Flexivirga oryzae: one gene and its partner. The protein of the gene in region 1 binds, or shares a complex with, the protein of each later gene. Links are inferred from orthologs where the notes say so. Each region holds a gene or a part of one and is shown in the gene's direction. Other genes may lie near its edges.

The links.
Region 2: the proteins of secA (region 1) and secY are in contact, whole or in part, in a crystal structure (PDB 3DIN), measured with the Thermotoga maritima proteins. The link is inferred for Flexivirga oryzae from one-to-one orthologs. Residues at the interface, in WP_004082002.1 of Thermotoga maritima: Glu261, Ala262, Arg263, Lys300, Ala301, Arg302, Thr303, Ile304, Ile305, Leu323, Tyr324, Asp325, Pro326, Val329, Ser330, Tyr333, Ile336, Lys340, Phe345, Val349, Glu363, Phe364, Tyr374, Ser375, Gly376, Gly377, Glu393, Ile395, Thr482, Ser483; in WP_004081795.1 of Thermotoga maritima: Glu108, Gly109, Glu110, Glu111, Ala236, Glu237, Arg238, Arg239, Ile240, Thr241, Ile242, Gln243, Tyr244, Ala245, Arg246, Arg247, Val248, Thr249, Gly250, Arg251, Arg252, Val253, Tyr254, Gly256, Ala257, Ser258, Thr259, Tyr260, Leu261, Pro262.

Annotation. Positions count from the first base shown.
Region 1 is NZ_JACHVQ010000001.1:810,805-826,391, forward strand. Bases 6,416-9,675 are described here. They hold secA (preprotein translocase subunit SecA), read left to right. Parts: upstream 6,416-6,745; coding sequence 6,746-9,475; downstream 9,476-9,675. Other genes in these bases: FHU39_RS23760 (hypothetical protein), read left to right, coding at 6,416-6,509; FHU39_RS03685 (Rv3235 family protein), read right to left, coding at 9,619-9,675. Also shown: FHU39_RS03660 (GNAT family N-acetyltransferase), read right to left, coding at 1-1,482; FHU39_RS03665 (GNAT family N-acetyltransferase), read right to left, coding at 1,479-3,173; FHU39_RS03670 (ABC transporter transmembrane domain-containing protein), read left to right, coding at 3,241-4,905; FHU39_RS03675 (ABC transporter transmembrane domain-containing protein), read left to right, coding at 4,902-6,167; more of FHU39_RS23760, read left to right, coding at 6,171-6,415; more of FHU39_RS03685, read right to left, coding at 9,676-10,161; FHU39_RS03690 (LysM peptidoglycan-binding domain-containing protein), read right to left, coding at 10,158-10,985; FHU39_RS03695 (hypothetical protein), read left to right, coding at 11,122-11,664; FHU39_RS03700 (hypothetical protein), read left to right, coding at 11,700-11,963; FHU39_RS03705 (PIN domain-containing protein), read left to right, coding at 11,960-12,370; FHU39_RS03710 (helix-turn-helix domain-containing protein), read right to left, coding at 12,376-12,594; FHU39_RS03715 (CpaB family protein), read left to right, coding at 12,767-13,450; FHU39_RS03720 (CpaE/TadZ family protein), read left to right, coding at 13,450-14,796; FHU39_RS03725 (wax ester/triacylglycerol synthase family O-acyltransferase), read left to right, coding at 14,817-15,587. UniProt on the Escherichia coli protein: Required for protein export, interacts with the SecYEG preprotein conducting channel.
Region 2 is NZ_JACHVQ010000005.1:94,681-109,932, forward strand. Bases 11,641-14,565 are described here. They hold secY (preprotein translocase subunit SecY), read left to right. Parts: upstream 11,641-12,405; coding sequence 12,406-13,725; downstream 13,726-14,565. Other genes in these bases: rpmD (50S ribosomal protein L30), read left to right, coding at 11,641-11,665; rplO (50S ribosomal protein L15), read left to right, coding at 11,667-12,125; FHU39_RS21415 (adenylate kinase), read left to right, coding at 13,725-14,300; map (type I methionyl aminopeptidase), read left to right, coding at 14,300-14,565. Outside these bases: FHU39_RS21295 (AAA family ATPase), read right to left, coding at 1-509; FHU39_RS21300 (heme-binding beta-barrel domain-containing protein), read left to right, coding at 673-1,278; rpsJ (30S ribosomal protein S10), read left to right, coding at 2,095-2,403; rplC (50S ribosomal protein L3), read left to right, coding at 2,423-3,088; rplD (50S ribosomal protein L4, sunset domain variant), read left to right, coding at 3,094-4,014; rplW (50S ribosomal protein L23), read left to right, coding at 4,023-4,322; rplB (50S ribosomal protein L2), read left to right, coding at 4,361-5,197; rpsS (30S ribosomal protein S19), read left to right, coding at 5,201-5,482; rplV (50S ribosomal protein L22), read left to right, coding at 5,538-5,906; rpsC (30S ribosomal protein S3), read left to right, coding at 5,906-6,742; rplP (50S ribosomal protein L16), read left to right, coding at 6,742-7,161; rpmC (50S ribosomal protein L29), read left to right, coding at 7,161-7,403; rpsQ (30S ribosomal protein S17), read left to right, coding at 7,400-7,714; rplN (50S ribosomal protein L14), read left to right, coding at 7,837-8,205; rplX (50S ribosomal protein L24), read left to right, coding at 8,209-8,559; rplE (50S ribosomal protein L5), read left to right, coding at 8,561-9,130; and 8 more genes. UniProt on the Escherichia coli protein: The central subunit of the protein translocation channel SecYEG. Consists of two halves formed by TMs 1-5 and 6-10.

The DNA of each region.
Region 1 (15,587 bases):
GTCCAGGGCGGCACGCGTCAGGCCGCGCCCCCGCGCCTCGGTGGCCAGCCAGTAGCCGACCTCGGCGTTGCCCTCGGTGAAGTTCTGCAACCCGATGACGCCGTGGAAGTCGTCGCTTCCCGCGGGACAGATCACCCACCAGCTGCCGTGCGAGGCAAGGTCGACGTGCCGCTTGCGGGCGACGTACGACGCTGCCCGCCCGGCCAGGTCGTCGCTCGGTGTCGACAACCAGTGCCGGACCTGCGGATCGGCGAACGTCGCGGCGATCGACTCGGCGTCGGCACGACGCAACGGCCGCAGGCGAATCGCCGGGAAGTCGAGCACCGGTGGGTCGACCGCACGTTGTGCCTCGCGGTCGTCGCTCGCCAGCAGTTCGAAGTAGGCGCCGTCGGTGATGCGCCCGTCCGCGGCGGTGTAGGCCTGCCGGTCCTCGCCCCACTTGCGGAACCCCGCGCCGCGCAGCGCGGACTGCGACGCGACGTTGTCCAGGTCGGTCTCGGCGTACAGCCTCGTCAGCCCGAGCCCGCCCCGCTGCTGCGCCGAGAACGAATGGGAGACAACCGCTTCGACCGCCGCGGACAACAGGCCACGCCCTCTGCCGGCGGGCAGCAGCCAGTACCCGACCTCGGCGGAGGTCGCCGTCCCCTCGCCGATGTTGAAGACCGTGATGCTCCCGAGCGGGGCGTCCGTCTCCGTGTCGGCGATGCACCAGGGCACCGCGGTCGCTTCGTCCACCAAGTACCGCTGCCGCTCCAGCCAGCCGGCGTAGGACGCCTTGGTGAGTTGGGAGGGGGCGGGCAGATACTGCCGGGCCAACTCGTCCGGTTCGTCGGGGAGCAGGTCGGCGTCGTCGTCGCGCCAGGCCCGGAGCCGGATCCCGTCCAGCTCGATCGTGGGCACATGGAGGGGTGAGATTCGTTGACTGTCAACGTCATCCGTCGCGAGCAATTCCCAGTTGAGTGCGTCCGACGATGGCCCGCCGGGGTGCGCGAGCACGGATCGCTCGATGCCCCACATGCGGAATCCGGCGCGACGCAGCACGCGTGCTGACGCGAGGTTGGCGGCGTTGGTGCCGGCCTGCAGCCGGTGCAGACCCAGACCGCCCGCGGCGCGGGGCGCGAAGGCGTGCTGCCGCACCGCCTCGACCGTCTCCGCCATCACGCCGCGCCCGCGGGCGTGCGGGTAGAGCCAGTAGCCGAGCTCGCCGCTGCCGCGGGTGAATTCCTGGTCCAGGCGTGCCAATCTGACGTAACCGAGTGGCTCGTCGGACCCGGCGTCGGCGATGCACCAATAGAGGGCCGCCCCGGACTCCATGCACTCCCGTCGGTCACGCAGCCACTGGTCATAGGTGCCCGGCGTCGGTTGCATCCTCGTCGCCATCAGGCGGCTCGCCTCGTCCGGTTCCTGCACAAAGCGCGCGTCGTCGTCCCGCCACGGACGCAGCCGAAGCGACTGTGTCTCCAGCACTTTCGGCACCGTCACGGAGTCTCCTCGCCGCGGTGCTCGGTGGCCAGGAGCTCGAAGTACGCCGTGTCGGTCGTGCTGCCGTCGTAGGCCGTGAACGAGCCGTGGTCCTGTCCGTACTGCCGGAAACCGGCTGCTGCCAGCGTCAGCATCGAAGGGTGGTTGCCGTCCACGGTCGCTGCGTCGAGCCGCAGCAGGTCCAGTCCAACGGGTGAGAATGCGTGTTCGACAACGGCTTTCAGTGCCTCGCCGGCAACACCGCGACCGCGTGACTCGTCATACAGCCAGTAGCCGACGGTACCGCTGCGCAAGGGGCCGCCAAGACCGCGGATGCTGATCGAGCCGAGCGGCCGGTCGGTCTCCCGGTCGGCGATGCACCACCGCACGGAGTTGCCCTTGAGGTCGTCGCGGCGCTCGCGGGCGAGCCAGCTGCGGTAGGACGCGGCGGGCGGCCGTGGCTCGATGCCCATGAACGCGGCGGCCTGTGCATCGGGCCGGGGCTCGGTGTCCGGCGCGTCGTGTTCGCCCCAGGCTCGCAGGACGAGCCGCTGGGTGCGCAGCTGCGGCAGGGGTATGGCGACGCGTCGCTGTGCCTCCCGGTCGTCGGTGGCCAGCAGCTCGAACTCGGTCTCGTCGCTCACGGATCCGTCGTCGTAGGCGGGCAGACCCGTGATCGTGCCGATGGCCCGGAAGCCGCCGCTGCGCAGCACCCGTTGGGACGGGAGGTTCTCGATGTCGACGTTCGCGCCGAGACGTCGCAGGCCGAGGCCGCCGTCACCGGCCGGGGCGAAGGCATGGGCGACCACCAGGTCCAGCGCGTCCGCGAGATGTCCCTGGCCGCGGGCGGACGGCTGCAACCAGTACGCGACCATCGCGCTGCCGCGCACCATTGACAGGTTCATCCGGAAGAGCTGAATGCCGCCCAGGGCGCGATCGGTGGCCGCGTCGGCGATGCACCAGACGATCGCCTCGCCACCCGCCATCCGCTCGCGGCGCCCGATCAGCCACTCATCGAAATCGTCTGCCGCCGGGGCGGATCCGAGCATGAAGCGGGTGAGCCCCTCGTCGAGCGGTTCGTCCGGCGCATCGGCAGCGGTCCAGGGTCGCAACCGGATCCGGCCGCTGCGCAGGGTAGCCGGCTCCCGCCACGGCAGTTGCGGTTCACGGGGTTCGCCGGCGTGCAGGTGGCCAAACCAGGTGCCGGTCGCCCCGCCGTCGGGGCCGTGATGGGTCGCGGGCCACATGCCGTCGAGCGTGAAGCCGAGCGCCCACGCCACCCGGCGGGAGGCCCAGTTGCCGCGGGCTGCCCGCCATACCAACGTCCGCAGACCGAGGGTGTCGAAGGCATGGGCGACCAGTAGCCGGCCGGCCGCGGTGACCACCCCTTTGCCGCGCATGTCGGGATGGGCGCTGTAGCCGATCTCCGAGGTGCGGGGCGCGCGCGGGTGCAGACTGATGGAGCCGGCCCAGCGCCCGTCCACCTCGATCGCCCACGCGCCCTCGTGCGTCCCGGACTCCCACGTGTCGCGCACCTTGCCGAAGAACTCGTGCGCCTGCTCCATGCCGTACGGCGACGGGAGCGGCACGCCCGCCCTCGACCGCGGGTCGTTCGCGAACTCCACGATCCGGGGCAGGTCGGACTCGCGGTGCGCACGCACGGTCACCACACCATCGGTGAGCACGGGGACGTCGTCGGGGAAGACCGCCATGCGTGGCAGCAAACCATGTCGCGGCCGCCGCTCGCGATCCAGTTACCGTAAGTTAGGCTCACCTAACATGTCATTGACGTCGCTCGGACTGCTCCGCCGGAGCCTGCACCGGCACCGCGGTCGGCTGGCCGCCAGCACGGCGCTGCTGACCGTCTGGCAGGCCTGCGAGACCTCCGTCCCGGTGTTCATCGGGCTGGTCGTGGACCACGCGGTCGTCACGGGTGAGTTCGACGCACTGGTCTGGTGGCTGGCGGGATTCGGCGCGCTGTTCCTCTGTCTGTCGTTGTGCTACCGCTTCGGCTCGCGTCTCGGATTCGCGGTCGGCCAGGACGAGATGCACCAGTTGCGTCTGGAGATCACGCACCGTGTGTTGTCCGACCGGGGAGTCCGCACCGATCTGTCGGCGGGGGAGGTGCTGTCGCTCGCGACCTCCGACACCGAGCGGGTCGGGGCCGGCGCCCGCGTCATCGCCACCGGAGTCGCCGCGCTGGGAGCGGTGGTGCTCGCGTGCGTCCTGCTGCTGCGGATCGACGTCCTGCTCGGCGTGGTGACGGTGGTCGGCTCGGTGGTCGTGCTGCTCGCCATCCGGGCCCTGTCACCGCGGATCTCGGCACACTCGGGAGCCCAGCAGGAGACGATCGCACGCGCCTCCGGTATGGCGACCGACTTCGTCCGGGGCCTGCGTCCCCTGAAGGGCATCGGCGGGGAGGCCGTCGCTCTCGCGACCTACCGGTCTGCTTCGCGTGCCGCCCAGGACTCCGGCATCCGCACGGCCCGCTCGCTCGGTGAACTGCGCGGTGCCAGCACCGCACTGTCCGGTGTCTACCTCGCGGTCGTCGCCGGGCTCTCCGGGGCGCTGGCGGCGCACGGCGACATCACCCTCGGCGACCTGATCGCCGTGGTCGGCATCGCGCAGTTCCTGGCGGAGCCGCTCGGGTCGCTCGGCGCGATCAGCGCGACGGCGGCGTCCGCGCACGCCTCCGCCGGGCGGATCGCGCGGTTCCTGCAGGCTCCGCCGTTGACGGCCGACGGTCCGATGGGCCTCGGCGGTTCGTCGCAGGACGCACCGGCACTGCGGATCGGGCCGGCCACCGGCGACGAGGTGTGCGTCGAGCCCGGCTCCTTCGCCGCCTTCGTCATCCCCGAGCCGGTCGTCGCGGACGGGCTGCTGAGTTCGCTGGGCGGCGACGACGAGACGTGGACCGTCGCGCTGGACGGAACCCCGCTCGGGGACGTCCGCCTGCCGGAGGTGCGCCGGCGATTGCTGGTCGCTCCCCACCACGCGGCGGTCTTCGCGGGGTCCATTCGCAGCAACATCGGCGCGCCGGACGGCACGACCGATGCAGCGCTCGCTGCGTCCGCAGCGGACGAGCTGGTGGACCTGTTCGAGGAAGGTCTCGACCATCCGACCGACTCCGGTGGCGGTGCCCTGTCGGGCGGTCAGCGCCAGCGCATCGCGCTGGCGCGGGCGCTCGCCGCCGACCGTCCGCTGTTGATCCTGCAGGACCCGACGACCGCGGTCGACGCGGTCACCGAGCAGCGGATCGCCAACGGCATCAGACAATTTCGTCACGGTGACAGTTCGCGCCGGGCAACGGTCGTCATCACCAGTTCGCCGGCCCTGCTGGCCACCGCGGACCGGGTCTTCTTCTTCGCTACCGACACCGTGGTCGCGGGCACGCACGCGGACCTGCTGGCGCGAGACGACTACCAGCAGGCGGTGATCCGGTGAGATCGCAGTTGCTGCCGACCGCGACGGCCAGGGACACCGGCAGCTTCGCCTGGTCGTTGGTCCGGGACCGGCGCCTGCCGCTGGCGGTGACCGTTCTCGCCTTCGTCGGGGCAGGACTTGCCGGTCTGGTGCCGCCGTGGCTGATCGGGAGGCTGGTCGACGCCGTCCGGGCCGGCACCGGAGAGCACGCAGCGGTCGTGGCCGCGGTCGGCACCGGGATCTCCGCCGTGATCGGCGGACTGCTGACCTGGGTGGCGATGTCGGCACTGGCGAGCTTCTCCGAGCCTGCGCTGGCCGCGACCCGGGAAGAAGTGTTCGAGCAGGCGCTCGCGCTGGACGCGTCCCGGGTCGAGGAGGCGGGCGCGGGCGATCTGCTCTCCCGGGTGGGCGACGACGTGCAGTCGGTGTCGGAGGCGCTGGTCGACGTGGTGCCGGTGCTGGCGCAATCGGCCGTCGCCGTCGTGCTGACCGTCGTCGGCCTGGTCGCGATCGACTGGCGGCTGGCCCTCGCCGGCCTGGTGACGGCGCCGTTCTACTACGCCTCCCTGCGGTGGTACCTGCGGCATTCGAGTGCGTTCTACGCGGAGCAGCGGATCGCGCAGGGTGAGCGCGCCCAGGCCGTGCTGGACGGCGTGCAGGAGTCGCGGACGATCCGCGCCTTCGGCTGGTCGGCGGCGCACCTGTCCCTGATCGACACCGCATCGGACCGGGCGCGCCGGATCAGCCTGGACGTCTTCGGGATGCTCACCCGCTTCTTCGGGCGCAACAACCGCGCCGAGTACATCGGCCTGGCGTGCATCCTCGGCGCCGGGTTCGCGCTGGTGCGTTCCGACCTCACCACGGTCGGTGCCGTCACGGCCGCCGCACTGCTCTTCCACCGGCTGTTCAACCCGATCGGTGCACTGCTCGGACTCTTCGACGACCTGCAGGCCGGCGTGGCCGCGCTCGCCCGGCTGGCAGGGGTGGCGCTGCTGCCACGTCCTGCCGCCGACCCGGCCGGCGCGGCGCCGGCCGCCGGTGACCTGCGATTGGCGGGCGTCACCTTCCGGTACGACGCCACGGCCGCACCGGCCGTGGTCGACGTCGACCTGACGATCCCCGCGGGCCGGCGGGTGGCGGTCGTCGGCCGGACCGGGGCCGGGAAGACCACCCTCGGCGCACTGGCGGCCGGCGTGCTGCGTCCGACCGGCGGCTGCGTGTCGATCGGCGACGGCCCGCTGCCCGAGCAGCGGTTGCGCGAGGAGGTCGTGATCGTCAGCTAGGAGGTGCACGTCTTCGCCGCGACCGTGCGGGAGAACCTGCTGCTGGCCGACGGCGCCGCCGACGACGAGCGGCTGCACGACGCGCTCGAGCAGGTCGGTGCTGCGGGATGGGTCGGGGCGCTGCCCGCCGGGCTGGACACCCGCGTCGGCGACGGCGCGCACCCGCTGACCGCCGCCCAGGCACAGCAACTGGCCCTGGCCAGGGTGCAGCTCCGCGACCCGCGCGTCGTCGTCCTCGACAGGCGACGGCCGAGGCCGGCTCGCAGGGTGCGCGGGTGCTGGAGGCCGCGGCCGAGGCCGTCACCCGGGGCCGCACCGCGCTGGTCGTCGCGCACCGGTTGACCCAGTCGGCGCGGGCCGACCAGGTCCTCGTCATGGACGGTGGCCGCGTCGTCGAGTCCGGCACCCACGACGAACTGGTGGCCGCCGGCGCGAGCTACGCGCGGCTGTGGCGTGCCTGGTCGACACCACCGTCCTAGGCGCCGGGAACCCAGCACACCCTCCCGACCATTAGCATGGGTGAGTCTGTCTACAAGTCGAGGCGGCCGATCCGGGCCGTCCATCTACGGGGAGAGTCTGTGCCCAAGGTTGTCGAGAAGGTCCTGCGTGCCGGCGAGGGCCGCACCCTCAAGAAGCTGCAGGCCTACGCAGCACAGGTCAATCTGCTGGAGGAGGACTTCGCCGGGCTGACCGACGCGGAGCTGCGGGAGGAGACCGGCAAGTTCAAGAAGCGGCTCGCCGACGGCGAATCCCTCGACGACCTGCTGCCCGAGGCGTTCGCTGCGGTCCGGGAGGCGAGCAAGCGCACGATCGGCAAGCGGCACTTCGACGTGCAGCTGGCCGGTGGGGCGGCGCTGCACTTCGGCAACGTCGCCGAGATGCGCACCGGTGAGGGCAAGACGCTCGTCGCGACGCTGCCGTCATACCTCAACGCCCTGGAGGGCAAGGGCGTCCACGTCATCACGACCAACGACTACCTGGCCGAGACGCAGGCCGAGCAGATGGGCCGCGTGCACCGCGCGCTCGGGCTGGAGACCGGCTGCATCCTGTCCTCGATGACCCCGGACGAGCGCCGGGTCGAATACAACAAGGACATCACCTACGGCACCAACAACGAGTTCGGCTTCGACTACCTGCGCGACAACATGGCGTGGTCCGACGAGGAGCTGGTGCAGCGCGGCCACCACTACGCGATCGTCGACGAGGTCGACTCGATCCTGATCGACGAGGCGCGCACCCCGCTGATCATCAGCGGGCCGGCCGATGAGGCGACCCGTTGGTATGTCGAGTTCGCCAAGATCGTGCAGCACCTGAAGCGCTCGCCGAAGAAGGAGAACTCCCTGCCCGGCGACGGCGACTACGAGGTCGACGAGAAGAAGAAGACCGTCGGCCTGCTCGAATCGGGCATCGAGATCGTCGAGGACCTGCTCGGCATCGACAACCTCTACCAGGCGGAGAACACCCCGCTGATCGGTTACCTCAACAACGCCATCAAGGCCAAGGAGCTGTTCAAGAACGACAAGGACTACGTCGTGATGAACGGCGAGATCCTCATCGTCGACGAGCACACCGGCCGCATGCTGCCCGGCCGCCGGTACAACGAGGGCATGCACCAGGCGATCGAGGCCAAGGAAGGCGTCGAGATCCAGAACGAGAACCAGACGCTCGCCACGGTCACCCTGCAGAACTACTTCCGCATGTACGAGAAGCTCTCGGGTATGACGGGCACCGCCCAGACCGAGGCCGCCGAGCTCTACCAGATCTACAAGCTCGGCGTGGTGACGATCCCGACCAACATGCCGATGATCCGCGCGGACCAGCCGGACCTGATCTACCGGACCGAGAAGGCCAAGTTCAAGGCCGTCGTCGACGACATCGTCGGCCGGCACAAGGAGGGCCAGCCGGTGCTGGTCGGCACGACCAGCGTGGAGAAGAGCGAATACCTCTCCGAACAGTTGCGCCGCAAGGGGATCCCGCACGAGGTGCTCAACGCCAAGCACAACGAGAGCGAGGCCGCGATCGTCGCGCAGGCCGGTCGCAAGGGCGCCGTCACCGTGTCGACCAACATGGCCGGCCGCGGCACCGACATCATGCTCGGCGGCAACCCGGAGTTCATCGCCATGGCGGCGCTGAAGCGCAAGGGCCTGTCGCCGGAGGAGACCCCGGAGGACTACGAGGCCGCCTGGGACGAGGCGCTGGAGAAGGCCGAGAAGGCCGTCGCCAAGCAGCACGACGAGGTCGTCGAGCTCGGCGGTCTCTACGTGCTGGGCACCGAGCGGCACGAGTCGCGCCGCATCGACAACCAGCTGCGCGGTCGTGCCGGTCGCCAGGGCGACCCGGGCGAGAGCCGCTTCTACCTGTCGCTGCAGGACGACCTGATGCGGCTGTTCAACGCTGCGATGGTCGACCGGTTCATGCAGACGGCCAAGATCGAGGACGAGGTCCCGATCGAGTCCAAGATGGTCAGTCGCTCCATCCAGAGCGCGCAGAGCCAGGTGGAGAGCCAGAACTTCGAGATCCGCAAGAACGTCCTGAAGTACGACGACGTGCTCAACCGGCAGCGCGAGGTCATCTACAGCGAGCGGCGCAAGGTCCTGGAGGGTGCCGACCTGGAGGAGCAGGTGCGGCACTTCATCAACGACACCGTCGATGCGTATGTCGAGGGCGCCACGGCCGAGGGCTTCTCCGACGACTGGGACCTGGAGACGCTGTGGGAGGCGCTGCGCGGTCTCTACCCGGTGTCGATCGGTCTGGACGAGATCGAGGAGGAGGTCGGCGGCCGGGCCGGTCTGCAGGCCGACCTGCTGGCCGAGGAGCTGCGCTCGGACGCCCAGCACGCCTACGACGCCCGCGAGACGGAGCTCGGTGACCGGGTCGCCCGCGAGGTGGAGCGACGTGTCGTGCTCACCGTCCTGGACCGCAAGTGGCGCGAGCACCTCTACGAGATGGACTACCTCAAGGAGGGCATCCACCTGCGGCAGTACGCCCAGAAGGACCCGCTGGTCGAATACCAGCACGAGGGCTTCGCGCTCTTCAGCGCGATGAACGAGGCGATCAAGGAGGAGTCGGTCCAGCACCTCTTCCACGTCGAGGTCAACCCGGAGGAGATCGCCGCCTCCCTGCCGCAGCCCAAGGAGAAGATGACCTTCCTGGCGCCCGGCGAGGACGGCCAGGCGACCGCCCACGAGGTCGACGACGCCGGCCGGGTGGTCGGTGACGACGATTCCGACCTGCCGCGCGCCCAGCGTCGCGCCAAGAAGAAGGCGAAGAAGAAGGCCGGCCGCGAGAAGGCCAAGTCCAAGAGCTGACCCTTCCCCGGGTCGCCCAATGCACCGACAGGCCCACACAATCCCGAAAGGCTCAGAAATTCAGGCATCTTCCGGGTCCCTGACCCGGCGTTTCGTGAGCCTGTCGGTTGTATGTGGGCCTGTCGGTGGAGTGGGTATGGCGCTCAGCCCAGCTCCATGGCGGTGATCATCCACCGGCCGTCGACGCCGACCAGCCGGAGTGCCATCGCGCGGACGCGGCCGTCGTGTTGGATGACGACGCTTGCCTCGACCACGCCGTCGTCCGGCGCGCACACGTGGACCTTGCGCACGAGGGACCGGTGCATCGGCCGCGCCCCGCGGCGTTTGGCGATGACCGCTCGCGCGTTGATCCGCTCGTAGACCAGCGGACTGACCCAGCGGCTGATCTGGGAGGTGGACCGGACCCCGGTCATGCATTCGAGCAGCGCGCCGGCCAGTCGCTGCACCCAGGCGCGCGGCTCCGGAAGAACATGCGCAGCGGTGGCCTGGGGGCCGAACTGCGGGTCGACCTGGTCGGAGTTGACCAGCACTCGAAGCATCGGCTGGGAGTAGCCGCGTCGCCGCCGATGACGCGAGGCCGCCACGAGGTCGTCGTAGAGGACATCGACGGCGCTCTCGTCGAGCGCGGGCGGCAGCCAACCGGACGCGGGGCGCAGCTGCAACGGCTGGGCCGGGGAGATGCTCATCGGGGGCCGCTCCCTTCCAGCGCGTGGTCGGGGGACCGCAGGCGGGTGCCGATGCACAGCAGGTCCGGGTCGTCGCCGATGACGTGCCGGTTGGCGGCATACCACCGCGGCCATTCGGCCGCGATCGCCTGCGCATCGGCGTGCGGACCGAGGTGCGCGGCCGCGATCGACCAGAGCGTGTCGCCGCGATGGACCACCACCTCGCCTGAGTCGTCTGCTACAGGTTTGCCCGTGACTAGCGGTGCGCACTCGCGAGCGAGTTGATCGGTCCGCGCCGGTCTGCGCGGCACCCATCCGGGGAGGGGGACATCCTGCATGCACGAATCCGATGTTTCTGCAGCGTGTTTCGCATTGCCGACGGCATCGACCCGGGCGAGCGCAACGGTCCGGCTGGTGGCTGTGCCGGCCACGGTCGCCGTGGTCGAGGACGTCGCCGCGAACGCGGGTGCCGTCGCCGACAGCGACGAAACCGCAGTGATCGCGAGCAGGATGCCGGCCAGTCGACCCACCAGCCCACCGGGTGCAGACCATTGGTCGTCGCCCGGCGAGCCCGCTCTGCTGCCACCGTCGGTGCACCGCATCGAGCACGTCGCCATCGCGATCAGTAGGGCCGCCCACAGCAGGGCGAGCACGAGGGCGGCCCACAGCAGGACCGGCACCGCGTCGAGGGTGTGCAGCGTGCTGCGCTGCTCCAAGCGGTGCAGCCGCGCGACGAGGCCGTGCCAGGCGGCACCTGCACCGATCACCGTCACCACCGTTCCGAACGCACCCGCGGCCATTGCTCGTGCGCGGTGACTCCGATCGGTGGGTCTCCCGTTCCGCATCTTCGGCTCCCTCCTGTGATGACGAGTCAGCCGCCGCGTAGAAAAATGCATCAAACGACATCAACTGACATTAAATGCACTTAAACACATAAATCCGGCATTGTCCACGGCTGGTCGTTGCGGCTACGGTTGCGCCGTGCGGTGGCAGGACTTGTTCGCGGACCTGGAGGCGCAGCTCCTTGCCGAGCAACGACGTGAGTTGCAGGCGGAGGTCGCCGACCGCACCCGGCGCGAGCGCGCCGAGGTCACGGTCCTGGACCGTGCCGTGCGATCACTCGGCCGTGTGGTGACGGTCGTGACGGCAGCCGGGCCGGTGCGTGGGGTGCTGGAGGACGTCGGCAACGACTGGCTGCTGGTGCAGGAGCACGGCCGTCACGCGGCGCTGGTGCCACTGTCCGGGGTCACCGCGATGGTCGGGCTGGCGACGCGCAGCGACGACGATCGCGGCATGGGCAGACGCTTCGGGATCGGCGTCGCCCTCCGGGCGATCGCGCGTGATCGGGCCCCGGTCGCCGTGCACGATGTGGCGGGCGGGCTGGCCACCGGCACGATCGACAGGGTCGGCGCCGATCACCTGGATCTGGCCGAGCACCCCGCCGACACGATGCGCCGGGACGCCGCGCTCACCGGGCACCGGGTGGTCCCGTTCGCGGCTATCGGCATCGTGCGCCGGGCTTAGACCCGTGTAGCACGACTTCAGTGCTACGCTGAAGTATGGCGAACCTGACGATCACCGTCGACTCGGAGACGCTGAAGCGCGCGCGCATCCGCGCCCTCGAACGGGGTGAGTCGGTCAACCAGTACCTCGCGGAGCGGCTGCGCGAATATGCCTCGTCCGGCGAGGAACACGAGCGCAAGGTACGGGCCGCGGAACGGTTTGTCGCGTTGTCGCGGGAGGTCGCCGGTAGCAGCCACGGCGAATCCTGGAGCCGTGCGGACCTCTACGCTGATCGTCTCGGTACGGATGCACCCCGGTGACGGTCTTTTTCGACACGAACCTGCTCGCCTACCAGTTCGACGACGCCGAGCCGACACGTCAAGCACGGGCGAGGCAGGTCTTCCTCGAGTCGGCATCCGAGGCGGTGGTGAGCACCCAGGTGTTGCTCGAACTGCACGCCGTGCTCACCCGGAAGCTCGGGCGAAGCCGGGCACAGGCGCGGCAGGTGCTGGACGCGCTGGAACTCGACGTCGTCCCGGCGGACGCGTCCCTCGTACGGCGTGCGGCGCGGACCGCCGATGAGCACGCGCTGTCGATATTCGATGCCATGGTTCTCGAGGCTGCGGTGCTCGCCGGATGCAGCGAGTTGTGGACCGAGGACCTCTCCCACGGGAGTTCGCTGCGAGGCGTCCGGGTCGTGAACCCGTTCCGCGCCGACGGCCAGTAGCGCCCTCAGGCCTCGTCGTCGCCGAAGTCACCCGCGGCGACGCGGGCCTTCGCATCGGCATACTGCCGCTGGATGTAGGCCTCCAGCTCGGTCAGCTCGATCCGCCAGGACTTGCCGACCTTGATGGCCGGCAGCTCACCACTCGTCACCAGGCCGTACGCCTGACGGGAGGAGATGCTGAGTGTCTCGGCCACGTCGGTGATGGACACGAATCGTGCTGGCACGGGTGGCGCCCTCCTGGTGGATCGCAGCTGGCAATGCCTCATTGTGTCGCATCCGTCCCACATCGCCGCAGATCGCCTGTGGACAAACACCCCACGAGCACGCACGAAGTCTCTACAGTGCGTGAGCACGGGACCAAGGGGCCGCAGACGTGCGGGCGGAGGGGAGCGCAGCATGGAGAGTCGACGCCCGGCGGAGAACGAGCTGCCGAAACCGGCGGCCCGTCGGCTCCAGCGCCCCTCCTGGCGTGACAGCCGTCTGGTTGCCGGGGTCCTGCTCGTGCTCCTGGCAACGATCGGTGGAGCGGCCGCGATGCGGCACTACGACAATTCGATCGAGGTGCTGCAGGCATCCCACGCGCTGGTCCCCGGACAGGGGATCAAGGCCTCGGACGTGCATGCCGTCAAGGTGCGCATCGACCAGGCCGGCGCAACCTACTTCAGCGCCGACGATCCGCTGCCGAAGGGCGAGGTGCTTCGCGAGGTCCGGCAGGGCGAACTCGTTCCCCGTTCAGCGGTCGGTGACGGCCGGTCGGTCCACGTGAAGGCCGTTGCGATCCCTGTCGATTCGGCCCAGTCCGCCACCCTCGTGAAGGGATCGGTCGTGGACATCTGGGTCTCCCGCAAGAAGAGCGGCGATGCCGGTCAGGTGTCGTATGACGAGCCGACCCGCGTCCTGGAGCGCGCAGTGGTCGCTCGTGTCCCGAGCGGCGGCAGCGGCTTCACCGTGGCATCCGACAGTGGTGCCGTGCACGTGCTGGTGCCGGACGCGAACATCCCCGAGGTGCTGGGCGCCATCCACCAGGGTGCGAAGGTCGACCTGGTGCCCGCCGCCGGGTCGCCGCTGAAGGGCGACTGATGGCCATCACGGTGGTGACGGCGATCGGTGCGGCACACGAGGCGCCCGTCGCCGCGGCTCTCGGTCAGGCAGCCGGTGTGCGGCTGACCCGCCGCTGTGCCGACGTCGCCGATCTGCTGGCCGTGTGCGCCGCGGGTCGCGCGGACATCGCCGTGATGTCACCGGACTTCCCGGGTCTGGACCGCAGCGCCGTCGCCGCAATGCGCCGTTCCGGCACCGGCCTCATCGGTGTCCATCGGCCGGGCGCGGCGGAGGAGCAGCAGGTCCTCAGCCAGTGGGGCGTGACGGCACAGCTCGCGATCGACGCCACTCCCGCGGAGTTCGGCGCAGCCGCGCTCGCAGTGGCCGGGAGCGCGCCCGGTGCCGTGCCCGCCGCCGACGGCGACGAGCCGCCGTCCGATGCAGCCGCCGCCTCCCTGGACGACGAGCTCGCGGTGCTGACCGGCGACGGCTCGCCATACGTTCCGCGCAACCCGTTCCTCGACCCCGGCCCGGACCCGGCAGCCGCGCCCGCCCCCGCACCGGTCGTGGTCGTCTGGGGCCCGGGCGGTGCCCCCGGACGCACCACGCTGGCGGTCAACCTCGCGGCCGAGTCGGCACGGCTCGGTGTGCCGACCGTCCTGGTCGACGCCGACACCCACGCGGCCTGCGTCGCCCAGCATCTGGCGCTGCTCGACGAGGCACCCGGGGTCGCGGCGGCGACCCGACTGGCCGACGCCGGCCACCTGGACCTTCGTTCGCTCGCGGCGGCCGCACCGGAGGTTTCTCCCGGGCTCCGCGTCCTGACTGGGCTGCCGCGCGCCGACCGGTGGCCGGAGATCCGCGACGACGCGCTGACCGCGGTCCTCGAGCAGTGCCGGCAGCTGGCCCGGCTCGTGGTGGTCGACGTGGCGGCTCCGCTGGAGGACGACGAGGAGCTCAGCTATGACACGGCCGCACCGCGCCGTAACGCCGCGACACTGGCCGCGCTGGACGTTGCGACCACGGTGCTGGCGGTCGGGTCGGCGGACCCCGTCGGGCTGCAGCGGCTGGTGCGCGGCCTGGACGACCTGCGTGCGGTGGTCCCTGAGCCGCCGCTCGTGGTGGCCAACCGGGTGCGGGCGTCGGCGGTCGGAAGTGACCCGGAACACCGGGTCGCCGAGGCACTGCAACGGTTCGCCGCGGTGCGCGTGGTGCGCATGATCCCGGACGACCGAGCGGCCTGCGACGGCGCGCTCCTCGCGGGCAAGGTGCTGGCCGAGCATGCGACCGGTTCGGCGGCGCGCAAGGCGATCGTCGCGCTCGCCACCGAGCTGACCGGGGTCACGGCGACCAGTCGCCGCAGCTGGTTCGCCGGCCGGAAGTGAGTGCGTGGGAACATGACGTCGTGGCCGACCGACTGAGCGCACTGGACGCGTCCTTCTTCTACCTGCAGGACCGTTCGACGCCGATGCACGTGGGATCGGTGATGCTGTTCGACCCGCCCGAGGGCGGCTTCGAGTACGAGCACCTCGTCAGCCTGGTGAGCAACCGGATCGCCTTCGTGCCGCGCTACCGGCAGCGGGTGCGTCAACTGCCGGGCCGGCTGCTCCCGCCGGTGTGGGTCGACGACGAACACTTCGACGTCAGCTACCACGTGCGACGCTCGGCGCTGCCCAAACCCGGCACGCCGACCCAGTTGGAGGAGTTCGTCGGCCGGATCCAGGCTCGTCCGCTCGACCTGCAGCGGCCGCTGTGGGAGCTGTACCTCGTCGAGGGCCTGGAGGGTGGACGCGTCGCGATCGTCACCAAGACGCACATCGCGCTGGTCGACGGCATCCACGCGATCGACATCGGCCAGATCATCGTCGACCCGGACGCGACACGAGAGCACCCGATCCCGCAGACCTGGCGCGCGCGGCGCCCACCCAGTGGCCTGGAACTCCTGCTCGGCGCCGCAGGGGACGTCGCGCGCAATCCGCTGACGGCCGCCCACCTGGTGCGCAACGGCGTGCAGGGCACGGTCGGCGAGGTGCACCGGCTGGCCCGGCGCGGCGCGTCCGGTGCCGCATCGGCGGCGGGAGTGCTCGCGCGGGTGGCCACCCACCCAGCACCGGACAGCCCGCTGAACCGCGCGGTGAGCGTGCACCGCCGGTTCATGATGGTCTCCAGCGCGCTG
Region 2 (15,252 bases), on another replicon or contig:
GCCGCACAGGCGGCGTGCAGGTGTCGCGCCCGGCGGCACAGTTCCTCCGCCTCCCGCCGTGGGGCGTCCGCCCAGGGACCCACGCACTCGTCCGCGAGGGATCCGTCCCCGAGCAGGTCCAGTGCCCGGGCGGCACCGGCCAGGGCGAGTGTCGGCTCGCCTGCGGCGAATCGTCCTTCGGCGAGGAGGAGCAGTTCGGCCGCGGTGTCCACGTCGACCTCGACCGACCGCCCGAGCGTGTATGACGACAGGCCGGGTGTGATGACCGCGGGATCCAGGGTCCGGCGCAGCCGGCTGGCGAGGGTCGCGAGGTTGGCGGCCGGGTCCTGGGGTGGTCGGTCCTCCCACACGATCTCCGCGAGCCGGTCGGTGCTCACCGGCTGATGGTGGGTCAGTGCCAGCGCCGCAAGCAGCAGGCGGGCCTTGGGCGTGCCGAGTCGCGGGCCCGCGAAGTGCTGGTCCGGCGTCTGCACCGTGAGTTCGCCGCACACGGCGACCCCCACCACCACCGAACAAGTATCGCCCGCAGGAGTGCCGCGCCGCCACAACCGCGGTGGCGGCGGGTGCCGGGCGGGAGCGTCTCAATGCGAGACGTCCCGGGATGGCGGGGCCGGAGCGGTGCTAATTTGCAAGAGTAAAACTAGTAACAACTAAATTGAAGAGAGCAAAGGCATGTCCGAGATCATCCAAGGCCCGCAGAAGCTCGGTCCGCTGACCCCGCTGGTCGGTGAATGGGAGGGCGACGTCGGCGTCGACCTCTCGTACCACAACAAGGAGGACGAGACCTCCAAGACCAGCTACTTCGAGCAGGCTGTGTTCAAGCCGATCCCGATCCAGGAGAACGGCCGGCAGACGCTGTGGGGTCTCAACTACTCGATGACGGCGTGGCGGCACGGCGAGGAGGCGATGGATCCGTTCCACGACGAGATCGGGTTCCTGCTGTGGGACCGCGAGCGCCAGCTCGTGCTGCGCAACGTCGTCTTCGGACGCGGCATCGCCATACTCGCCGGCAGCAGCGCAGGGGCGCGTGACACCGAGCTGCGGTTCGACGCGTCGCCCGGTGCTGCCGACTTCGGGATCCTGCAGAACCCCTACCTGCTGGAGCGGGCCGAGATCACCGCCTTCAACAGCGTCTTCACCCTCAAGGACCCCGAGACGTTCAGCTACACCTCGGACCTGGTGCTCAAGCTCGCGCAGACCGGCGAGTCGATGCACCACACGGACGAGAACACCCTGAAGCTGGTCAAGCGCTACCACCCGGGCAGCCAGTTCAACTGATCCGGGGCCTTCGCGCGAGTGGGCGGCCGACGCCCGGTCATATGTCCCCCAAGGGTCGGCTCCGGCACGGCCGGGGCGCCGTTTCGCGGTCATAGGTCCCCCGGTGGGGACTCCGGTACGCGCGGGGCGCCGTTTCGCGGTCATAGGTCCCCCCGGTGGGGACTCCGGCACGGCCGGGGCGCCGTTTCCCGCTCATAGGTCCCCCCAGGGTCGGCTCCGGCTCGCGCGGGGCGCCGTTTCCCGGTCATAGGTCCCCCCAGGGTCGGCTCCGGCTCGCGCGGGGCGCCGTTTCCCGGTCATAGGTCCCCCCAGGGTCGGCTCCGGCTCGCGCGGGGCGCCGTTTCCCGGTCATAGGTCCCCCCCAGGGTCGACCCCGGCTCGCGCGGGGCGCCGCTTCCCGGTGATAGGTCCCCCGGGTGGGGACCCCGGTACGCGCCGAAACACCGCCGTGGCGGAACTCACTTTCCTCGATTTGGACCCTGTGGCGGTCTCTGGCAGACTGTTCAAGTTGCTTGACGTGCAGTGATCACGTGCGTCGCCATACGACTCGAAGCGATTCGAGGCGGGCGAGACGTGCAGCTGCCGCCCCGAAAGCGCCCCGTTCGCCGCCAGGCGAGCCTCGCGGGTGAGGTCGGGAAACGCGAGTTACAGGTGCGGGACCGATCGGTTTCGCCCGGCCACCCACGCCAGATATGTCGGCGTCGTGCTGCGGAGCACGCGCGACACACCCGAGCGCGGGGGTCGGAGGCGGAAGCAGGTTTCGCACCGACCAGACCTAAGTAAGTAGTAAGTACGGCGAGAGAGAGACACGGGCGAATGGCGGGACAAAAGATCCGCATCCGACTGAAGTCGTATGACCACGAGGTCATCGACAGCTCGGCGCGCAAGATTGTCGACACGGTCACTCGTGCCGGTGCAACGGTGGTCGGCCCCGTGCCGCTGCCGACGGAGAAGAACGTGTACTGCGTCATCCGGTCACCGCACAAGTACAAGGACAGCCGCGAGCACTTCGAGATGCGCACCCACAAGCGGCTCATCGACATTGTTGACCCGACGCCGAAGGCCGTCGACTCGCTGATGCGTCTCGACCTGCCGGCGGACGTCAACATCGAGATCAAGCTCTGATCAGGAGGGATGACTCGACATGACACACACCACTGAGCGTTCCGTGAAGGGCGTGCTGGGCGAGAAGCTCGGCATGACCCAGGTCTGGGACGAGAACGGCCGCCTGATCCCGGTCACCGTCGTGCAGGCCGGACCGTGCGTCGTCACGGCCGTCCGCGGCGACAACGAGGGCTACCACGCGGTGCAGATCGGCTACGGCGCGATCGACCCGCGCAAGGTCAACAAGCCGCTGACCGGTCACTTCGAGAAGGCCGGCGTGACCCCGCGCCGTCACCTCGCCGAGATCCGCACCGCTGACGCCGCCGAGTACGAGCTCGGCCAGGAAGTCACCGTGGAGACCTTCGAGGCCGGCCAGACCGTCGACGCCGTCGGCACCACCAAGGGCAAGGGCTTCGCCGGTGTCATGAAGCGCCACGGCTTCGCCGGCGTCAGCTCCTCGCACGGTGCGCACCGCAACCACCGCAAGCCGGGTTCGATCGGCGCCTGCGCCACCCCCGGCCGTGTCTTCAAGGGCGTGCGTATGGCGGGCCGCATGGGCGGCGAGCGCCAGACCACCCAGAACCTCACGATTCACGCGGTCGACACCGACAAGGGCCTGCTGCTGATCAAGGGCGCCGTCCCCGGCCCCCGCGGCGGCATCGTCCTGGTCAAGACGGCTGCGAAGTCGCCCGTCAAGGAGGCCTGAGCCAGATGACGACCGTTGACATCAAGAACGCCTCCGGCGCCGCGACCGGCACCGTCGAGCTGCCCGCCGACATCTTCGACGTGCAGACCAACGTGCCGCTGATCCACCAGGTCGTGGTGGCGCAGCTGGCCGCCGCACGCCAGGGCACCCACTCCACCAAGACCCGCGGCGAGGTCCGCGGCGGTGGCAAGAAGCCCTACCGCCAGAAGGGCACCGGCCGCGCCCGCCAGGGTTCGACCCGCGCCCCGCAGTTCGCCGGCGGTGGCACCGTGCACGGACCGAAGCCGCGCGACTACGCGCAGCGGACGCCCAAGAAGATGAAGGCCGCCGCCCTGCGCGGTGCGCTCTCCGACCGGGCCCGTCACGACCGCATCCACGTGCTGACCTCGGTGGTCGAGGGCGACAAGCCGTCGACCAGGGCCGCAGCAGCCGTGCTGGGTGAGCTGACCGAGCGCAAGAACCTCCTCGTGGTCCTGAACCGCGACGAGCAGACCGCGCTGCTGTCGGTGCGCAACCTGGCCGACGTGCACGTGCTGTTCGCCGACCAGCTCAACACCTACGACGTGCTGTGCGCGGACGACCTGGTCTTCACCCAGGCGGCGCTGGAGCGCTTCCTGGCCGGCCCGGCCGCCGCGACGAAGGCCGCCAAGGCCGCGTCGACCGAGGCCGCACCGGCCGCGACCGAGGCCGCCGACGGTGACTTCGGACCCGACTCGGCGGCACCGCTCGCCGACGGCGCGTCGCCCGACCCGGACACCTTCACGGTCAAGGGCAACAAGGACTCGATGAAGTACCACGTCGCCGGATCCCGTTGGTATGACGCCACGGTCGCCGAGGTGTGGTTCAAGACCGCCGAGGCCGCCGCTGCCGCCGGGTTCGCCCCGGCCGGTGGTGCCGCCGCGCAGCAGACCGACAAGGACAAGTGATTCTCGACATGACGCAACTGGGTAAGAACCCGCGCGACATCCTGATCGCGCCGGTCGTCTCGGAGAAGTCCTACGCCCTGCTCGACGAGGGCAAGTACACCTTCCTCGTCGACCCGCGGGCGAACAAGACCGAGATCAAGATCGCCGTCGAAGAGATCTTCGACGTGAAGGTCTCCTCGGTCCACACGATGAATCGGCAGGGCAAGACGCGTCGCACCCGTTTCGGTGTCGGCAAGCGCAAGGACACCAAGCGCGCCATCGTCTCGCTCAAGGAAGGCGCGATCGACATCTTCGGCGACCAGGCCTGAAGAGATCGCCCGTAGACAAAGACTCCTAAGGACAGACAATGGCTATCCGCAAGTACAAGCCGACGACGCCGGGCCGTCGTGGCTCGAGCGTGGCCGACTTCGCTGAGGTCACCCGCCGGGCGCCCGAGAAGTCGCTGGTGCGTCCGCTGCCGAAGACCGGTGGTCGCAACGCGTCGGGCCGCATCACGACCCGCCACATCGGTGGCGGTCACAAGCGTGCCTACCGGGTGATCGACTTCCGCCGCCTCGACAAGGACGGCATCCCCGCGAAGGTCGCGCACATCGAGTACGACCCCAACCGCACCGCTCGCATCGCGCTGCTGCACTACGCAGACGGTGAGAAGCGCTACATCATCGCGCCGAACCGCCTGAAGCAGGGCGACCAGGTCGAGAACGGCCCGAGCGCCGACATCAAGCCCGGCAACAACCTGCCGCTGCGCAACATCCCGACCGGTACGGTCGTCCACTGCATCGAGCTGCGGCCCGGTGGCGGTGCGAAGATCGCCCGTTCGGCCGGTGCGCGTGTGCAGCTGGTCGCCAAGGACGGCCCCTACGCCCAGCTGCGTATGCCGTCCGGCGAGATCCGCAACGTCGACGTCCGCTGCCGCGCGACCGTCGGCGAGGTGGGCAACGCCGAGCAGAGCAACATCAACTGGGGCAAGGCCGGCCGCATGCGCTGGAAGGGCAAGCGCCCGACCGTCCGCGGTGTCGCGATGAACCCGGTGGACCACCCGCACGGTGGTGGTGAGGGCAAGACCTCCGGTGGTCGTCACCCGGTCAGCCCGTGGGGTCAGGCCGAGGGCCGCACCCGTCGCCCGAAGAAGGAGAGCGACAAGCTCATCGTGCGTCGCCGTCGTACTGGAAAGAAGCGGTAAGAAATGCCCCGTTCACTGAAGAAGGGCCCCTTCGTCGACGACCACCTCCAGAAGAAGGTGGTCGCCCAGAACGAAGCCGGCACCAAGAACGTCATCAAGACCTGGTCCCGCCGGTCGATGATCACCCCGGACATGCTCGGCCACACGCTGGCCGTGCACGACGGCCGCAAGCACGTCCCGGTCTTCGTGACCGAGGCGATGGTCGGTCACAAGCTCGGTGAGTTCGCCCCGACTCGCACCTTCAAGGGTCACGAGAAGGACGACCGGAAGGGTCGCCGCCGCTGAGGCGGCGGGGTGAAGTCCCATGGCAACGAACACTGAAACGAACGAAGGATTCACTGTGGAAGCCAAGGCGCAGGCGCGGTTCGTCCGCGTGACGCCGACCAAGGCCCGCCGCGTTGTGGACCTGGTGCGTGGCAAGAACGCACAGGAGGCGATCAGCGTGCTCACCTTCGCGCCGCAGGGTGCGAGCGAGCCGGTGCTGAAGGTGCTCAACAGCGCCATCGCCAACGCCCGCCAGAAGGCGGACCAGGCGTCGGTGGCGTTCGACGAGCGGCTGCTCGTCGTGAGCGAGGCGTATGTCGACGAGGGCCCGACCATGAAGCGGTTCCGTCCGCGTGCACAGGGTCGCGCCAGCCGAATCCTCAAGCGCACGAGTCACATCACGCTGCATGTCGCACAGCCCGAGCGAAAGGACGGTGGCCGCTGATGGGTCAGAAGGTCAACCCGAACGGTTTCCGTCTCGGCATCACGACGGAGCACAAGAGCCGCTGGTTCGCCGACTCGGCCAAGCCGGGTCAGCGCTACCGCGACTACGTCAAGGAAGACGTCGCGATCCGCAACCTGATGTCGACCGGCATGGAGCGCGCCGGCATCAGCAAGGTCGAGATCGAGCGCACCCGTGACCGCGTGCGTGTCGACATCCACACCGCCCGCCCGGGCATCGTCATCGGTCGCCGCGGCGCCGAGGCCGACCGCCTGCGTGGTGCGCTGGAGAAGCTCACCGGCAAGCAGGTGCAGCTGAACATCCTCGAGGTCAAGAACCCCGAGACCGACGCTCAGCTGGTCGCCCAGGGCATCGCGGAGCAGCTGTCCGCCCGTGTGAACTTCCGTCGCGCGATGCGCAAGGGCATGCAGACGGCCGAGCGCGCCGGCGCCAAGGGCATCCGGGTGATGGTCTCCGGCCGGCTGAACGGCGCCGAGATGAGCCGCACCGAGTTCTACCGCGAGGGTCGGGTGCCGCTGCACACGCTGCGCGCGAACATCGACTACGGCTTCTACGAGGCCCGCACCACCTTCGGCCGCATCGGCGTGAAGGTCTGGATCTACAAGGGCGACCTCACCGCCAAGGAGCTGGCGCGCGAGCAGGCAGCGGCCCCGAGCCGCCCGGCGCGTGGCCGTCGTGACGACCGTCGCGGCGGTGGCCGCGGACGCCGTGACGGGGGCCCCCGCAGCACCGAGGCGCAGACAGAGGCACCGGTCGCCGCTGACGCAACCGCCGAGGCCCCCGCGGCCGAGGCGAGCAACCAGGGAGCTGAAGCCTGATGTTGATTCCCCGTCGTGTGAAGCACCGCAAGCAGCACCACCCCCGTCGCCGCGGTATGGCCAAGGGTGGCACCGCTGTGTCGTTCGGTGACTACGGCATCCAGGCACTGGAGCCGGCATACGTCACCAACCGGCAGATCGAGTCCGCTCGTATCGCCATGACCCGCTACATGAAGCGTGGCGGCAAGGTCTGGATCAACATCTACCCGGACCGCCCGCTCACCAAGAAGCCGGCCGAGACCCGCATGGGTTCCGGTAAGGGCTCGCCGGAGTGGTGGGTCGCCAACGTCAAGCCGGGCCGGATCATGTTCGAGCTGTCCGGTGTGTCCGAGGAAGTTGCACGCGAGGCCCTGCGCCTGGCGATGCACAAGCTGCCGATGAAGTGCCGCTTCGTCGCGCGTGAAGGTGGTGACCTCTGATGGCAGTGGGTTCGAAGGACCTGACCCCCGCGAAGCTGCGCGAGCTGGACGACCAGGCCCTCGCCGACGAGCTCGGCAAGGCCAAGCAGGAGCTGTTCAACCTGCGTTTCCAGTCGGCCACCGGCCAGCTGGAGAACAACTCGCGGCTGCGTGCGGTCCGCAAGGACATCGCCCGCATCTACACCGAGTTGCGCGAGCGTGAGCTCGGCATCGGTCGCACGCAGGAGAAGGCCGAAGCATGAGTGAAGAGATCGAAGGACAATCAGTGACCGAGGACCGTGCCGGCCAGGCTGCCGAGGGCGAGCGCAACTACCGCAAGACCCGTCAGGGCTACGTCGTCAGCGACAAGATGACCAAGACTGTGGTCGTCGAGGTCGAGGACCGCGTCAAGCACGCGCTCTACGGCAAGGTGCAGCGCAAGACCGCACGTGTCAAGGCGCACGACGAGCAGGAGTCCTGCGGCGTCGGCGACCGCGTCCTGATCATGGAGACCCGTCCGCTGTCGGCGCAGAAGCGCTGGCGTGTGGTCGAGATCCTGGAAAAGGCGAAGTAAGACGTGGCTGTATGTCGCTCACGACATACAGCAACCACCGCGGTGGCAACACCGCAACCAACATTGACCGTTCCGCAAGGCTCGCCGCGAGCGAGAACCAGTGAGACGACAGGAGAAGAAACGTGATCCAGCAGGAGTCGCGACTGCGCGTCGCCGACAACACCGGTGCCAAGGAGATCTTGTGCATCCGGGTTCTCGGCGGCTCGGGACGTCGCTACGCCGGCATCGGTGACACCATCGTGGCGACCGTCAAGGACGCCATCCCCGGCGGCAACGTCAAGAAGGGCGATGTGGTCAAGGCCGTTGTCGTGCGCACCCGCAAGGAGAAGCGCCGCCCGGACGGCAGCTACATCAAGTTCGACGAGAACGCTGCGGTCATCCTCAAGAGTGACGGTGACCCGCGCGGCACGCGCATCTTCGGCCCGGTGGGCCGCGAGCTGCGTGACAAGAAGTTCATGAAGATCATCTCGCTCGCGCCGGAGGTGCTGTAAGCCATGGCAGGCAAGCCGAAGATGAAGATCAAGAAGAACGACCTGGTCCAGGTCATTTCCGGCAAGGACAAGGGCCTGCAGGGCAAGGTCATCTCGGTCGACCCGGAGCGCCGCCGCGTGCTCGTCGAGGGTGTCAACCGGATCACCAAGCACGTCAAGGCCGGTCAGCCGGGTGGCGGTGCCGGTGGCATCGAGGTCACCGAGGCTCCGATCCACGTGAGCAACGTGATGATCGTGGACCCCGAGACCGGCAAGCCGACCCGCATCCGCATCCGTGAGGAGCAGGTGGAGCGCGACGGTCGCACCAAGACCGTCCGCACCCGCGTGTCGGTGAAGTCCGGAAAGGACCTCTGAGATGACCGCAACGACTACCGAGAAGGTCGCGCCCCGTCTCAAGGCGCGCTACCAGTCCGAGATCAAGGGTCAGCTGCAGGACGAGTTCACGTTCGCGAACGTCATGCAGGTGCCGACGGTGACCAAGGTCGTCGTCAACATGGGTGTCGGCGACGCCGCCCGTGACTCCAAGCTGATCGAGGGCGCCATCAAGGACCTCGCGGCGATCACCGGCCAGAAGCCGGCGGTCACCAAGGCCCGCAAGTCCATCGCGCAGTTCAAGCTGCGTGAGGGTATGCCGATCGGTGCGCACACCACGCTGCGCGGCGACCGCATGTGGGAGTTCCTGGACCGCCTGGTGTCGATCGCGCTGCCGCGCATCCGCGACTTCCGCGGCCTGTCGCCCAAGCAGTTCGACGGCAACGGCAACTACACCTTCGGTCTGACCGAGCAGTCGGTGTTCTACGAGATCGACCAGGACAAGATCGACCGGGTCCGCGGTATGGACATCACGGTCGTCACGACTGCGAGCAACGACGACGAGGGGCGGGCGCTGCTCAAGCACCTCGGATTCCCCTTCAAGGAGAACTGAGCATGGCCAAGAAAGCCCTGATCAACAAGGCCGAGAAGAAGCCGAAGTTCGCCGTGCGCGGATACACCCGCTGCCAGCGCTGCGGCCGCCCGCACTCGGTCTACCGCAAGTTCGGCCTGTGCCGGATCTGCCTGCGCGAGATGGCGCACCGCGGCGAACTGCCCGGCGTCACCAAGTCCAGCTGGTAGAGACGTATGACGCCGCGGCGTCATACCGACCAGTGCACCCAAGCAAAAACCACGTAACAACTACACCGAAGGTCCGCACCGGCTCCGGCCAGCAGAAACCACGGTGAGAAGGGCAAGTGCCCACGATGACCATGACCGACCCGATCGCGGACATGCTGACCCGCGTCCGGAACGCCAACTCGGCGCACCACGACTCGGCGACCATGCCGCACAGCAAGCTCAAGACGCACATCGCCGAGATCCTCCAGGCGGAGGGTTACATCGCCGGTTTCCGCGTCGAGGGCGAGGGTGTCGACAAGACACTCACGATCGACCTGAAGTACGGCCCCAACCGGGAGCGCTCCATCGCCGGCGTCCGCCGCGTGAGCAAGCCCGGTCTGCGGGTCTACGCCAAGTCCACCAACCTGCCGAAGGTTCTCGGTGGTCTGGGCGTTGCCATCCTGTCCACGTCGTCCGGTCTGCTGACTGACAAGCAGGCGGCGAGCAAGGGTGTTGGCGGGGAAGTCCTCGCCTACGTCTGGTGACCCGGAACAGTTAAGGAGAGAGACAGATGTCGCGTATCGGACGTCTTCCCGTTCCGGTGCCCAGCGGTGTCGAGGTGACCATCGACGGCCAGGCCGTTGCGGTCAAGGGCCCCAAGGGCCAGCTCGAGCTCACCGTGCCGGAGCCCATCACCGTCGCCAAGGGCGACGACGGTGCGATCAACGTGTCGCGCCCCAACGACGAGCGTGAGTCGCGGTCGCGTCACGGCCTGACCCGCAGCCTCATCAACAACATGGTCGTCGGCGTGACCGACGGCTTCACCAAGAAGCTGGAGATCCACGGCACGGGTTACCGCGTGACCGCCAAGGGTTCGGACCTGGAGTTCGCCCTCGGTTACAGCCACCCGATCGTCGTCAAGGCTCCGGCGGGTATCACCTTCGCGGTCGAGAACCCCACCCGGTTCTCGGTCAGCGGTGTCGACAAGCAGCAGGTCGGTGAGGTTGCCGCCAACATCCGCAAGCTGCGCAAGCCCGACCCCTACAAGGCGAAGGGTGTCCGCTACGAGGGCGAGCACATCCGCCGCAAGGTCGGAAAGGCTGGTAAGTAAGCCATGGCAAAGATTGTGAAGCGTTCCACGAGCAAGGCCGCGGCCCGCGCCCGTCGTCACTTCCGGCTGCGCAAGCGCCTCGCCGGCACGGCGGAGCGTCCCCGTCTGGTCGTCAACCGCTCCTCGCGTCACGTGTTCGTGCAGGTCGTCGACGACACCGTCGGCAAGACCGTCGCGTCCGCGTCGACCATGGAGGCGGACCTGCGGGCGCTCGACGGTGACAAGACCGCCAAGGCCCGCAAGGTCGGCGAGCTCGTCGCCGAGCGCGCCAAGGCGGCCGGTGTCGAGGCCGTGGTCTTCGACCGCGGCGGCAACAAGTACGCCGGTCGGGTCGCCGCCATCGCGGACGGCGCCCGTGAAGGCGGTCTGACACTGTGAGCAACTACACCAACGTCGAAATGAGGAAGCACTGATGCCTGGACCCCAGCGTCGAGGCGCTGCCGGCACCGGCAGCAGCTCGAACGACAACAACAACGACCGTCGCGACAACCGCCGCGGCAACGACCGCGGCGGGCGCCGTGGCGGTGACGACCGCAACCAGTACCTGGAGCGCGTCGTCACCATCAACCGCGTGGCCAAGGTCGTGCAGGGTGGTCGCCGGTTCAGCTTCACCGCGCTCGTGGTCGTCGGTGACGGCCAGGGCACCGTCGGTGTCGGCTACGGCAAGGCCAAGGAAGTCCCCTCCGCGATCGCCAAGGGCGTCGAGGAGGCGAAGAAGTCCTTCTTCCGCGTCCCGATGATCGGCGGCACCATTCCTCACCCGGTCCAGGGTGAGGCCGCCGCCGGTGTCGTGCTGCTGCGTCCGGCCAGCCCCGGTACCGGTGTCATCGCCGGTGGCCCGGTGCGCGCCGTGCTGGAGTGCGCGGGCATCCACGACGTGCTGTCCAAGTCGCTCGGCTCGGACAACGCGATCAACATCGTGCACGCGACCGTGACCGCGCTGAAGGAGCTGGAGCGTCCGGAGGCCGTCGCGGCCCGCCGTGGCCTGCCGCTCGACCAGGTCGCGCCGGCCGCCATGCAGCACGCGATGGCGGACGCCGCAGCGGCCGCCCAGGGTGAGAAGGCAGGTGCCTGATGGCGAACACGCTGGTTGTGACCCAGATCCGTTCGGAGATCGGTGGCAAGCCGAAGCACCGTGAGACCCTGCGGTCGCTCGGCCTGAAGCGGATCGGCCACACGGTCGAGAAGCCGGACAGCCCGGAGTTCCGCGGCATGGTTCGCGCGGTCGCCCACCTGGTGACCGTCGAGGAGAAGTGAAATGACTGAAGAGAAGACGCACGCACTGAAGGTGCACCACCTGCGTCCTGCTCCCGGTGCGAAGACCGCCAAGACCCGCGTGGGTCGCGGTGAGGGCTCCAAGGGCAAGACCGCCGGTCGCGGCACCAAGGGCACGAAGGCGCGCTACCAGGTGCGCGAGAGCTTCGAGGGTGGGCAGACGCCGCTGCACATGCGCCTGCCGAAGATGCGCGGTTTCAAGAACCCGTTCAAGGTGACCTACCAGGTCGTCAACCTCGACAAGATCTCGGCGCTGTTCCCGGACGGCGGCGACGTCACCGTCGAGGATCTGGTGGCCAAGGGCGCGGTCCGCAAGGGCCAGCCGGTCAAGGTGCTCGGCACCGGCGAGATCACCGTCACGGTGAACCTCACCGTGCAGAAGTTCTCCGCATCGGCCAAGGACAAGGTCGAGGCTGCGGGCGGCACGATCACGGCCGCCTGAGCGTGGCCACTCGCGTCTGAAACGCTCCGTGGGAACCACGAGACGACTCGTCTCGTTGTGCCCGCGGGGCGTTTCGCGCACCTGGGGCGCACCCACTTTGCTCCCCAACGGCTCGCTCCGCGAGTCGGCCAGGTAATCTCTGGCCAAGCCCAGCTGAAATCTCGGCCCTCCCGTCACAAGCGTGGAACGGCCGGCCCGAAGGTCTCCCCGCGTCGAGGGGAGCGCCCCGGGATTGTCACGGCCCGCCCCCGGTCACGGGGCGCGCCCAGGAGGACTCACGTTGCTCAACGTCATCGGCCGCGCGTTCCGCACGCCCGAGCTGCGTAACAAGATCTTGTTCACGCTGATGATCATCGCTGTCTTCCGGCTGGGCTCCCACATCCCCGCTCCGGGCATCGACTACAAGCAGGTGCAGCTGTGCCAGCAGGGTTCCGGCGGGCAGCAGTCGCTGCTCGGCCTGGCGAACCTGTTCTCCGGTGGCGCGCTGCTGCAGTTGTCGATCTTCGCGCTGGGGATCATGCCCTACATCACCGCGACGATCATCGTGCAGTTGCTGACCGTGGTGATCCCCAAGTTCGAGCAGCTGAAGAAGGAGGGCCAGTCCGGTCAGACCAAGATGACGCAGTACACGCGTTATCTGACGATCGGCCTGGCGATCCTGCAGTCCTCGACCCTGGTGACCGCGGTGCACAACAACCCGCAGTCGATCCTGGGCAATGGCCCGGCGTGCGGCAACATCATGACCGACGGCGCGACGCCGACCCTCGTCATCATGGTGCTCACCTTCACCGCCGGCACCGGCCTGATCATGTGGCTGGGCGAGCAGGTCACCGAGAAGGGCGTCGGCCAGGGCATGTCGCTGCTCATCCTGGTCTCGGTCGCGGCCCGGGTGCCGTCCGAGATCTGGTCGATCCGCCACCAGGGCTGGGGCAAGTTCTTCATGGTCGTGATCATGGGCCTGGTCATCCTGACCGTCGTGGTCTACGTCGAGAACTCCATCCGGCGGCTGCCGGTGCAGTACGCCAAGCGGATGATCGGCCGGCGCATGTATGGCGGCACGTCGACCTACATCCCGCTCAAGGTCAACATGGCCAACGTGATCCCGATCATCTTCGCCAGCTCGTTGCTGTCGCTGCCGGTGATGGTCGCGCAGTTCACCAACCCGCAGGGGACGACGCACCCGTCGGGCTGGTCGACGTGGGTCTTCAACAACCTCGGTAAGAGCGATCACCCGTCATACATGATCGTCTACACCGTCCTGAACCTCTTCTTCACGTTCTTCTACGTGTCCATCACCTACCAGCCCGACGAGGTCGCGGACGGCCTCAAGCAGTCGGGCTCGTTCATCCCGGGGGTGCGCGCCGGTCGCGCGACCGCGAAGTACATCAACTATGTGCTGACCCGGATCACGGTCGGTGGTGCGATCTACCTGGCGATCATCGCGCTGATCCCGCTGATCGCGCTCGCCCTGGTGGGGACCAACCAGAACTTCCCGTTCGGTGGCGCCTCCATCATCATCCTCGTAGGTGTCGGTCTCGATACCGTCAAGCAGGTCGATTCCAAGCTGCAGCAGCATCACTACGAAGGGTTCTTGAGATAATGCGCCTCATCATTCTGGGTCCGCCGGGAGCGGGTAAAGGCACGCAGGCCGAGCACATCTCGCAGCGGCGTGGCATCCCGCACATCTCCACCGGTGACATCTTCCGGGACAACATCCGCCGCGAGACCGAGCTGGGCAGCAAGGTCAAGAGCATCCTCGCCAGCGGTGGGTACGTGCCCGACGAGATCACCAACGAGATCGTCGCCGACCGGCTCGCCCAGGATGATGCGCAGGACGGCTTCCTGCTGGACGGCTATCCGCGCACGGTGGCGCAGGTCGAGGCGCTGGACACCCTGCTGGACGGCTGGGGTCACCCGTTGCAGGCCGTCATCGAGCTGCAGGTCGAGGAGCAGGAGCTGGTCAGCCGCATCCTGAAGCGTGCCGAGACCAGCGGCCGCAGCGACGACACCGAGGAGGTCATCCGGGAGCGGCTGCGCATCTACCGCGAGGAGACCGAGCCGCTGGTGCGGATCTACTCCGAGCGCAACCTGGTGATCGAGATCGACGGGGTGGGTGAGCTCGACGAGGTCACCGACCGGATCACCGCCGCACTGGACGCCCTGACACCGGCGTGATCTTCGGCCGGGAGAAGCTTCCGGCCAAGACGCCCGAGCAGATCCTGCTCATGCGCCGGGCCGGCCTCGTCGTGGGCGAATGCCTGCAGCTGCTGGCCGGGTCCGTCCGGGGCGGTACGACGACCGGCCGGCTCGACGCGCTCGCCGAGGAGTTCATCCGCGAGCGGGGTGGCACGCCCAGCTTCCTCGGGTATTACGGCTTCCCCGGCACGTTGTGCGTCTCGGTGAACGACGAGGTCGTCCACGGCATACCCGGCGACCGTGAGCTGCACGACGGTGACCTGGTGTCGATCGACTGCGGTGCCATCGTCGAGGGATGGCACGGCGACGCCGCCATCACCGTCGTGGTCGGCGGTGACGACGCGGCGCGGCCGGAGGACCTGCAACTGTCGGCGGCCACCCGGCGGGCGCTGTGGGCCGGCATCGCCGCGTTGCGGCCCGGCATCGGCATCTACGAACTCGGCGGCGTCATCGAGGACTCGGCGCGGGCGAGCGGGCGCGCCGACGGCCGCGACTACGGCATCCTGGACGGCTACACCGGGCACGGCATCGGCACCGAGATGCACATGGAGCCGACCGTCTACAACGAACGGGTGCGTCCGAAGGGGCCGCTCGTGCACGTCGGCGCAACCGTCGCCATCGAACCGATGCTGACCCTGGGCACCCACGAGTCACACGAACTCGACGACGAGTGGACGGTCGTCACCGAGGACGGTTCCCGGGCCGCCCACTGGGAGCACACCGTCGCCGTCACCGACGGTGGCCTGTGGGTGCTGACCGCCGTCGACGGCGGTGCGGCCGAGCTGAGCGCGCTGGGTGCGCCATACGCCCCGATCGGGTGACCGTCGATGCCCCCCTCGTCACCACGCACCCCCGGTAGCGGCGTCCGCAGCTCCCTGATCGCGGCGATCGTCGTCTTCTCCCTCGGGATCGCCGCCGGGCTGACCTACAT